Regions from separate parts of the Nocardia sp. NPDC051030 genome, predicted to be linked through region 4. Evidence: riboswitches for the same ligand, from Rfam matches in the RefSeq annotation. Region 4 holds a riboswitch; each other region holds the start of a gene.
The links. Region 4 has a riboswitch for S-adenosylmethionine ahead of AB0N05_RS27970 (amino acid ABC transporter permease). Riboswitches for the same ligand answer to the same signal wherever they lie in the genome.
Positions count from the first base shown of each region.

Region 1: another riboswitch for S-adenosylmethionine. It lies ahead of AB0N05_RS22675 (bifunctional o-acetylhomoserine/o-acetylserine sulfhydrylase); the one in region 4 lies ahead of AB0N05_RS27970 (amino acid ABC transporter permease).
Region 2: another riboswitch for S-adenosylmethionine. It lies ahead of AB0N05_RS28810 (aminotransferase class V-fold PLP-dependent enzyme); the one in region 4 lies ahead of AB0N05_RS27970 (amino acid ABC transporter permease).
Region 3: another riboswitch for S-adenosylmethionine. It lies ahead of AB0N05_RS18115 (rhodanese-like domain-containing protein); the one in region 4 lies ahead of AB0N05_RS27970 (amino acid ABC transporter permease).

Region 1 is NZ_JBFBCD010000006.1:424,479-426,673, forward strand. It holds gene AB0N05_RS22675 (bifunctional o-acetylhomoserine/o-acetylserine sulfhydrylase) at 1-1,311, opposite strand, end outside; SAM riboswitch class IV at 1,404-1,514, opposite strand; gene AB0N05_RS22680 (TetR family transcriptional regulator) at 1,526-2,195, opposite strand, start outside.
Region 2 is NZ_JBFBCD010000009.1:194,342-196,536, forward strand. It holds gene AB0N05_RS28810 (aminotransferase class V-fold PLP-dependent enzyme) at 1-1,291, opposite strand, end outside; SAM riboswitch class IV at 1,342-1,457, opposite strand; gene AB0N05_RS28815 (biliverdin-producing heme oxygenase) at 1,635-2,195, shown strand, end outside.
Region 3 is NZ_JBFBCD010000005.1:93,410-95,604, reverse strand. It holds gene AB0N05_RS18120 (DUF4878 domain-containing protein) at 198-635, shown strand; SAM riboswitch class IV at 728-843, shown strand; gene AB0N05_RS18115 (rhodanese-like domain-containing protein) at 858-1,280, shown strand; gene AB0N05_RS18110 (O-succinylhomoserine sulfhydrylase) at 1,336-2,195, shown strand, end outside.
Region 4 is NZ_JBFBCD010000009.1:3,444-5,638, reverse strand. It holds gene AB0N05_RS27975 (amino acid ABC transporter ATP-binding protein) at 1-430, opposite strand, end outside; gene AB0N05_RS27970 (amino acid ABC transporter permease) at 427-1,392, opposite strand; SAM riboswitch class I at 1,401-1,493, opposite strand; gene AB0N05_RS27965 (flavin reductase family protein) at 1,580-2,125, opposite strand.

The DNA.
Region 1 (2,195 bases), on a different contig from region 4:
CAGAATGTCGTCGATGCCCTCGATACCGACGGCCAAACGCACGAGACCAGGCGTGACACCGGAAGCGAGCTGTTCTTCCGGGGTCAGCTGGGAATGCGTGGTGGAGGCCGGGTGGATGACGAGCGAGCGCACATCCCCGATGTTAGCGACATGGCTGTGCAGCACCAGTGCGTCCACGAACTTCTTGCCCGCATCGACACCGCCGGCCAGTTCGAAGGACACGATCGCGCCGACACCCTTGGGAGCCAGTTGTTTGCCACGCTCGAACCAGGGCGAGCCCGGGAGCCCGGCGTAGAACACCGATTCGACGCCCGGCTGCTCGCTCAGGAACTCCGCGACCGCCTGCGCGTTCGCCACGTGCCGCTCGATCCGCAGGCTCAGCGTCTCGATGCCCTGGCTGATCAGGAAGGCATTGAACGGCGAGACGGCCGCACCCAGATCGCGCAGCAGCTGCACGCGCGCCTTGAGCGCATACGCGGGCGCGCCCAGATCGGCGAACACCACACCGTGGTAGCTGGGATCCGCGGTGGTGAAGCCCGGGAACCGCGACTTGCCGTCGGCGTCGGTGACGGTCCAATCGAACGCGCCGCCATCCACGATCACGCCCGCGACCGCCGAACCGTGCCCGCCCAGATACTTGGTCGCCGAATGCACGACGATGTCCGCACCCTGCTTCAGCGGCTGGATCAGGTATGGGGTGGCGACCGTGTTGTCCACGATCAGCGGCACGCCCGCCGCATGCGCGACACCCGAGATGCCCGGGATATCCAGCACCGAGCTGCTCGGATTGGCGATCGTCTCACCGTAGAAAGCCTTGGTATTCGGCCGGATAGCCGCCTGCCACTGCGCCAGATCGTCCGGATCCTCGACGAAACTGACCTCGATACCCAGCTTGGGCAGCGAGTAGTGGAAGAGGTTGTAGGTGCCGCCGTACAGGTGCGGGCTGGAGACGATGTGATCCCCGGCCTCGGCCAGATTCAGGATGGCGTAGGTTTCCGCGGCCTGCCCGGAGGCCAGCAGCAGTGCGGCCACACCGCCTTCGAGCGCGGCGATGCGCTGCTCCACCACGTCCTGGGTGGGGTTCATGATGCGGGTGTAGATATTGCCCGGCTCGGCGAGTCCGAAGAGCGCGGCGGCGTGATCGGTGTCGCGGAACGCGTACGACGTGGTCTGGTAGATGGGCAGGGCGCGGGCGCCGGTGCCGGCATCGGGGGACTGTCCGGCGTGAATCTGCAAGGTCTCGAAAGACCAGGCGGCCGGATCGATTTCCCCACTCGCCGGGGTTGCGGCGGGCGCGGTCGAGTCACTCATGTCGTGCTCCAAGAAAAGGTCGCCGATAGGCGGAATTTGAGGTTATCTGAAGGCGAATAGGCTTCGACAACAACACATTTCGGTGGCCTCCTACAGTGCGCTTGCGCTCGTCCTTCGAGCGCCCGGTCCTCACCCGGAGCACCCCACCGCAGCTGGAGGGTTGCCGATCAGCGAGCCGGGGCTTATCGCTGATGCTCTTGACCTGTTCGGGATTCTAACGGGGAGTAGCGGCCGCTTCCGAGGTGGGGTCGGCCACAATGGGCGCGGCGCAGACCCGGGCGAATTCGTGATACGCCCTGACCACGGCATCGGCCATGCCGCGCGCCGAGCTCATCACGCAATCGGGCGGACCGGCCTCGGTCTCGCATTCGGTGCCGACTCGCATGATGGTGTGCCAGGTGCCGAGGATGAGTCGCACCGCCAGTCCGTCCGGATCGCTGCCCATGCGTTCGCCCAGCACGGTCGACATCTGCCGCATCTTGTGTTCGGCGGCATCGAGGCTGGCGGCGCGGACCGCCGGGCTGGTGCGAATGATGTTCTGCATCTGCTGGAACCAGGTGAACCGTGGTGCCGCTCCGTCGTCGACGACGTCGTCCACGAAGCTGAGGAAGGAATCGAGCAGTGCCCGCATCTCATTGCCGGTGATGGGCTGGGCGCGCAGGTTTTCCGCGATCACGGCCGACCATTCGGTGATCGGCGCGATGACGATGTCTTCTTTGCTCTCGAAGTACCGGTTCACCGTGCGCGGTGAGACATCGGCGGCATCGGCGATCTGCTCGACGGTGGTGGCGTCGAAACCCTGTGTCTCGCACAGGTGCAACGCCACGTCGATGATGCGTTCCCGGGTTTGCTGCTTCTTGCGTTCGCGTAGCCCGAGGCGTTGG
Region 2 (2,195 bases), 190 kb from region 4:
CCGAGTCGCCGCTGTTGAACGGGCGGGTCTCGGGGACCGGGTTCCAGTGGCCTTCGGTGCGGGCGTAATTCCAGGTCGGGCCGTTCTCGACCAGCGTCGAGATGGCGTCGATGAGGCGGTCCACGTCGGCGGCGGTGCTGCCCAGGCCGATGCTGGCGCGCAGGGCGGAGTCGACGCCCAGGCGGGCGAGCAAGGGGTGCGCACAGAAGCGGCCGTCGCGTACGCCGATGCCGTGTTCGGCCGAGAGGTAGGCGGCTACCTGGGCGGGCTCGAAGCCGTCCACGGTGAAGGCGACGATGCCGACGGCGTCGGTGCTGTCCCGGAAGATGCGCAGGAAGTTCACGCCCGGAACGGTTTTCAGGCCGTAGCGCAGGCGGTGGGTGAGGTACTGCTCGTGCTCGAGCACTGTCGTCTGGTCGAATCCGGCGAGGGCGTCACAGGCGGCGGCGAGGGCGGCCACGCCGAGGACGTTCGGGGATCCGGCCTCGTGGCGCTGCGGGGCCGAGGCCCACTCGACACCGTCCGCGGTGACCGAGCGGACCGCGCCGCCACCGGCCAGGTACGGCTCGGCCTTGTCCAGCCAGTCCCGACGGCCGACCAGTACGCCCGCACCGAACGGCGCGTACGCCTTGTGGCCGGAGAAGGCCAGGTAGTCGATGCCGGCGGTCTGCAGATCGATGCGGCGGTGCGGGGCCAGCTGGGCGGCGTCGACCAGGATGCGGGTGCCGCACTGGTGCGCGATCCAGGCCAGGCGCTCCAGCGGGAGCAGTTCGCCGGTCACATTCGAGGCGCCGGTAACCGCGAGCAGCGCAGCGGGTTTGGTGCACAGTTCGGCGACGACGCGCTGGATGGTCTCCTCGATGGTGTCGGCGATCGGCACCACGCGGCGGCCATTGCGGGTCCACGGCAGGAAGTTGGCGTGATGCTCCACGTCCAGCACCACGGTGTCGCCGGGCACGCAGGAGGCGAGCAGGTTCAGCGAGTCGGTGGTGTTGCGGGTGAAGACGACGACCTGGTCATCGGCCGCATTCAGGAAGCGGGAGACCGAACCGCGCGCGGATTCGTAGCAGTCGGTGGAGACCCGGGAGGCGTAGCCCGCGCCGCGGTGCACGCTGGCGTAGAACGGCAGCAGCTCGGCGACCCGGTCGGTGACCTGCTGCAATGCGGGGGCGCTGGCGGCGTAGTCGAAGTTGGCGTAGGTGGTGGTGCCGCCCTGGACGAGGGGCACCTGGAGATCACATCCGGAAACCTTGGCGAGAGCGGCACAGGTCTGGTCGGCGAAAGCAGTCATCACGAAATCCCGTCGGCTATTGGGACACGCGATCAGAAATGGTGATCGAGAGTCCGCGCTTGCCGCGCCCGGTTTGGGCATGCGGCCTGGTCGTCACCCGGAGCACCCCACCGCGGAGGAGGGTTGCCGACCAGCGAGCCGGGGCTTGACGCTGGTACTCATGACCGTTTCCGAGACTGGCAGATTCGTCCGGGGGTTGTCAACCTGGCCCCGAAAATCATCCGAAAGTTGGATCGGGTGGACCGCAAAGTTCGAATCGCGAGATCGTTGCTGGAGCGTACGGTTTAGAGGAGGTTAGGGTAGCCATAGTGGTGCCCCCGGGAGTTGAAACGAGGTTGCACCCATGTTGGAGACCAGCACGCCGTTCTCGACGCTCATTCGCACCGCGACGGAGCAGCAGCACAACGAGGCCGAACACTCCACCTTCATGCGCGACCTGCTCACCGGGCAACTCGGCGTCAAAGCCTTCTACCGCTACACCGCGCAGCTCTGGTTCGTCTACGACGCCCTCGAAAAGCATTCCGCCGCACTCGATTCCGACCCGGTCGCCGGGCCGTTCGTGCGCCCGGAACTGGACCGCCTGGCCGCGCTCGAGGCCGACCTCGCCTACCTCGGCGGCGAGAACTGGCGCGACGAACTGACCGCGCTGCCGTCCACCGCCGCCTACGCCGCCCGCATCGACGAGGTCGCGCAGGACTGGCCCGCCGGTTACGTCGTGCACCACTACACCCGCTACCTGGGCGATCTCTCCGGCGGCCAGGTCATTCGCGGCACCGCCGAGAAGCTGTGGGACCTGCCCAAGAAGGGCGACGGCGTCCGCTTCTACGTCTTCGACGGCATCACCAATCCGGCCGCGTTCAAGCGCGAGTACCGAGAGAGCCTGGACCAGCTTCCCATTGAAGGT
Region 3 (2,195 bases), on a different contig from region 4:
CTCCGGAGCCGGAACCCCCGACGCTGCAGCGTTGCTGCACGGTATGGCTATTCCCGCTTCCGCGCGGGAATTGTGCCGATTCTATCGGTGAGGTGGACACCCGCCCGCGCCGAGTAGGTGAACTGTGCGACTGCCCATCTCCGGCGCAAGCCGGTGTCGGCCTCTTTACACCCGCGCCGACCAGGCATGATCTACCCATGAGCGACGTCGAGGAGAAGCCGGAACGGATCGACCAGGGCGAAACCCGGACCATGTTGCCGTTTCTGGTGGCGGCGGGCGTCATCGTGCTGGTGGTCATCGGAATCGTGATCGCCGCGCTGGTGTCACCGGCTGAGAAGAATCTCACAGATTCCAATCGACTGGCCATCGCCGCCCGCAACTTCACCGAGTCCGGCAGCGGCACCGACAGATTCGACAAGGCCACCGCGTGTCCCGGGTTCGACGACAAGCGCTCGCCGCTGAATATCCCGGATCAGACCGGCCAGAAGTTCGACCTCGTCAAGGTCACCGACACCACCATCGACGGCGATAAGGCCACCGCCGCGGTCACCGTCCGCGCCGACGGCCGGGAAAACACCTCGACCTGGCACTTCACCAAGACCGACAACACCTGGCTGGTCTGCAATGCCGGGTAGCCCCGCTCCGGCCTGATCGTGCCCGCGCGCGCGTTCCAGGGTCTGGGAGAAGGGTTTGACACCGGGGCCCCCGCTCGGTCAATCTCAACCCAGGTCATGAGTACCAGTGGCAAGCCCCGGCTCGCTGGTCGGCAACCCTCCTCCGCGGTGGGGTGCTCCGGGTGACGACCTGGCCACGCATCGAACAGCGATGCGGCAAGTGCGGATTCACAGGAGGTACAAGTGAGCTACGCGGGTGACCTGACGCCGAAGCAGGCGTGGGAACTGTTGCGCGACAATCCGGATGCGGTGCTGGTCGATGTGCGCACCGAAGCCGAATGGCGTTTCGTCGGCGTGCCCGACACCAGCGGCATCGGCCGGCCCACCGCCCTCATCGAATGGGTGGACACCACCGGCACCCCCAATGCCCGATTCGCCGACCAGTTGAAGCAGGCGCTGACCGACCGCGATGCCGGTTCGGACGCGCCCGTCATCTTCATCTGCCGCTCCGGCCAGCGATCCATCGGCGCGGCCACCGCCGCGACGGCCGTCGGCTTCGCGCCGTCGTTCAATGTGGTCGAGGGCTTCGAAGGCGCACTGGACGCGCAGGGGCATCGCGGCAGCACCGGCTGGCGAGCGGACGGCCTGCCCTGGCGGCAGTCGTGAGCGCGCACGGCTCTGGCTCGAACGCGCACAGCCCTAGCTCGAATTGGAGGCAGTCATGATCACCGGTGGCGCATTCGACAAGCCGCTTCCCGAGGGTGTCGGCCCGGCGACTCAGGCCGTGCGTGGCGGCCTGCGGCGTTCCGGCTTCGAGGAGACCTCCGAGGCCCTCTACCTGTCTTCCGGCTTCGTCTACGAAAGTGCCGAGGCGGCCGAGGCTTCCTTCACCGGCGATATCGAGCATTTCGTCTACTCCCGCTACGGGAATCCGACGGTCGCCATGTTCGAGGAGCGGCTGCGCCTGATCGATGGCGCGGAGGCTTGCTTCGCCACGGCGAGTGGCATGTCCGCGGTGTTCACCGCGCTGGCCGCTCTGCTCGGCACCGGTGATCGCCTGGTCGCGGCGCGCAGCCTGTTCGGCTCCTGCTTCGTGGTCTGCAATGAGATCCTGCCGCGCTGGGGCGTGGAGACCGTCTTCGTCGACGGCGAGAACCTGGACGAGTGGGAAGCGGCGCTGTCCGTCCCCACTCAGGCCGTGTTCTTCGAGACCCCGTCCAACCCGATGCAGTCCCTGGTGGATGTCCGCCGGGTCACCGAGCTCGCGCATGCCGCGGGCGCGAAGGTGGTGCTGGACAATGTCTTCGCCACCCCGCTGCTGCAGCGCGGCTTCGACCTCGGCGCGGATGTTCTGGTCTACTCGGGCACCAAGCACATCGACGGTCAGGGCCGAGTCCTCGGCGGCGCGATCCTCGGCTCGCAGGAGTACATCGACGGCCCGGTGAAAAACCTTATGCGCCATACGGGTCCGGCCTTGAGCCCCTTCAATGCCTGGACGCTACTCAAGGGTTTGGAGACCATGCCGTTGCGCGTGCGTCAATCCAACGAGTCCGCGCTGAAGGTCGCCGAGTTCCTGGAACA
Region 4 (2,195 bases):
CCTTGTCCGCCAAGCCGACTCGGGTGAGCAACTCGAAGGCCTCCGCATGCGCCTCGGCCTTGTGGCGGCCCTGCGCAGCGATCGGAGCGAGCGCCACATTCTCGCGGACCGTCAGATGCGGGAAGAGATTGAAGTTCTGGAAGACGAATCCGATGCGCGAACGCTGCCGCAGGATTTCCCGCTCCGGCAGCTCGTGCAGGCGATTGCCCTTGCGCCGGTAGCCGACCAGCTCGCCGCCCACGCGGACGATTCCGGCGTCCACCTTCTCCAGATGGTTGATGGTGCGCAGCAGCGTGGACTTGCCGGAACCGGAGGGGCCGAGAATGACGGTGACCTCACCGGGACGCACCGCCAGGTCGACCCCGCTCAGCACCTCGTGGGTGCCGAAAGACTTTCGGATACCGCGCAATTCGACCGCGAATTCGCTCATCGTGCCGCCGCCTTCGATCGGATATCGGCAAAGCTGCCACGGACTCGCTGCCACGGCGTCGGCGGCAGGTTCCGCACGCTGCCCTTCGCGAAGTGACGTTCGATGTAGTACTGAATGATCGTCAGCACGGTCGTGAGCAGGATGTACCAGGCCGTGGCCACCATGAGCAGCGGCACCACCCGGCCATTGCGGCCGAAGATCACCTGTACCTGGTAGAACAGCTCCGCGATGGCCATGGTCGAGACGATCGAGGTGCCCTTGAACAGGCTGATCACCTCATTCGCGGCATTCGGCAGAATGCCGCGCATGGCCTGCGGCGCGATGATCGTGAAGAACTGCTTGCGCCACGGCAGGCCGAGCGCCTTGGCGGCCTCCCACTGGCCCTGATCCACCGAGATGATGCCCGCGCGAATGATTTCCGCCGAATACGCGGCCTGATGCAGCGCCAAACCGATGACGGCCGCGGTGAATCCACTGAGCACGCCATTGGTTTCGAACCGCACCAGCTCCGGTCCGAACGGAATGCCCAGCGCCAGAGTCTTGTACAGGTAGGCCAGGTTGAACCAGAACAGCAGCTGCACGATCAGCGGAATGGATCGGAAGGCCCAGATGTAGACCCACGAAATCACTTGCAGCACAGGATTACTGGACAGTCGGCCGATGGCCAGCCAGATGCCGATGAAGAAGCCCAGCAGGGTACCCCACAGCGTCAACTCCAAGGTCACCTTCAAGGCCGCCAGCACCGACGAGGCGGTGATGTACTGCGCGAAAGTGGACCAGTCCCAGCCGGGATTGGTGACCAGGCCGTGCACGAACTGCGCGACCAGCACCAACGCGATGCCGCTCGTCACCCACCGCCACGGATGGCGGGTGCGGGCGACGGGCAGCGCACCGTCGTCGTCTACTTCGGTTATGGAGCCGGCCGCCGCCGACTGCTCGGGGCCCGCTGCGAGGATGCTCATGGATTCGTCCTCCATCGGTCCTGGCGGTAGCACCCGCACCTAAGGTCAGGGGGTTGCTGCGACGTCTGCGAGCCAGGTCTCTCGGTCGCTCTGGATGGTGAAGAAGACGATACGAAGCGGCGGGGCGAGTGTCGCCCCTCACGATCAGCGTGAATTCAATTGCCGCCCCGGGGAATACCGCGCGAGATCAACTTGCTACCTCGCGCGCCTCGGGGGGGTTGTCGAGAGCGCGGAAAGAGCTGCGGTGGAATACCAGCGGTTCCGTGCCGGGATGCGTGCTCAGCCGGTGCACGCGCAGCAGCACCACCGCATGATCACCCGCCGGAACCTGCTCGTAGACCGAGGCTTCCAGCCAGGTCGTCGCACCGGCCACGAAGGCCGCATTGCCATTGCCGGTGTGCAGGCCGACATTGCGGAAGCGATCGCCGGAACGCGAACTCAAAGTGCGTGCAGCCTCCTGCTGATCGCTGCCGAGCAGGCTCAAACCGAGGCGGCTGGCCTGCTCCAGGCGCGGCCAAGTCTCCGACGAGTACTGCACACAGATGGACACCAGCGGCGGATCCAGCGACACCGGCACGAAGGTGCTCACCACCAAACCGTGCGGCACGCCGCCGATCCGGGCACACACCGCCACCACTCCGGACGGAAAGTGCCCGAACGTCTTCCGCAGATCCGTGCCGTCGACGGGCGTCAACGCCGCCGTCTCGCCGTGGATCACCGTGAGCTCACCCATAACCGGACCTTCCGCTCCCCCGGCACCCGCGCCGGGCATCCCATCCAGGACAGCAGGCCGGTGCGGGGCG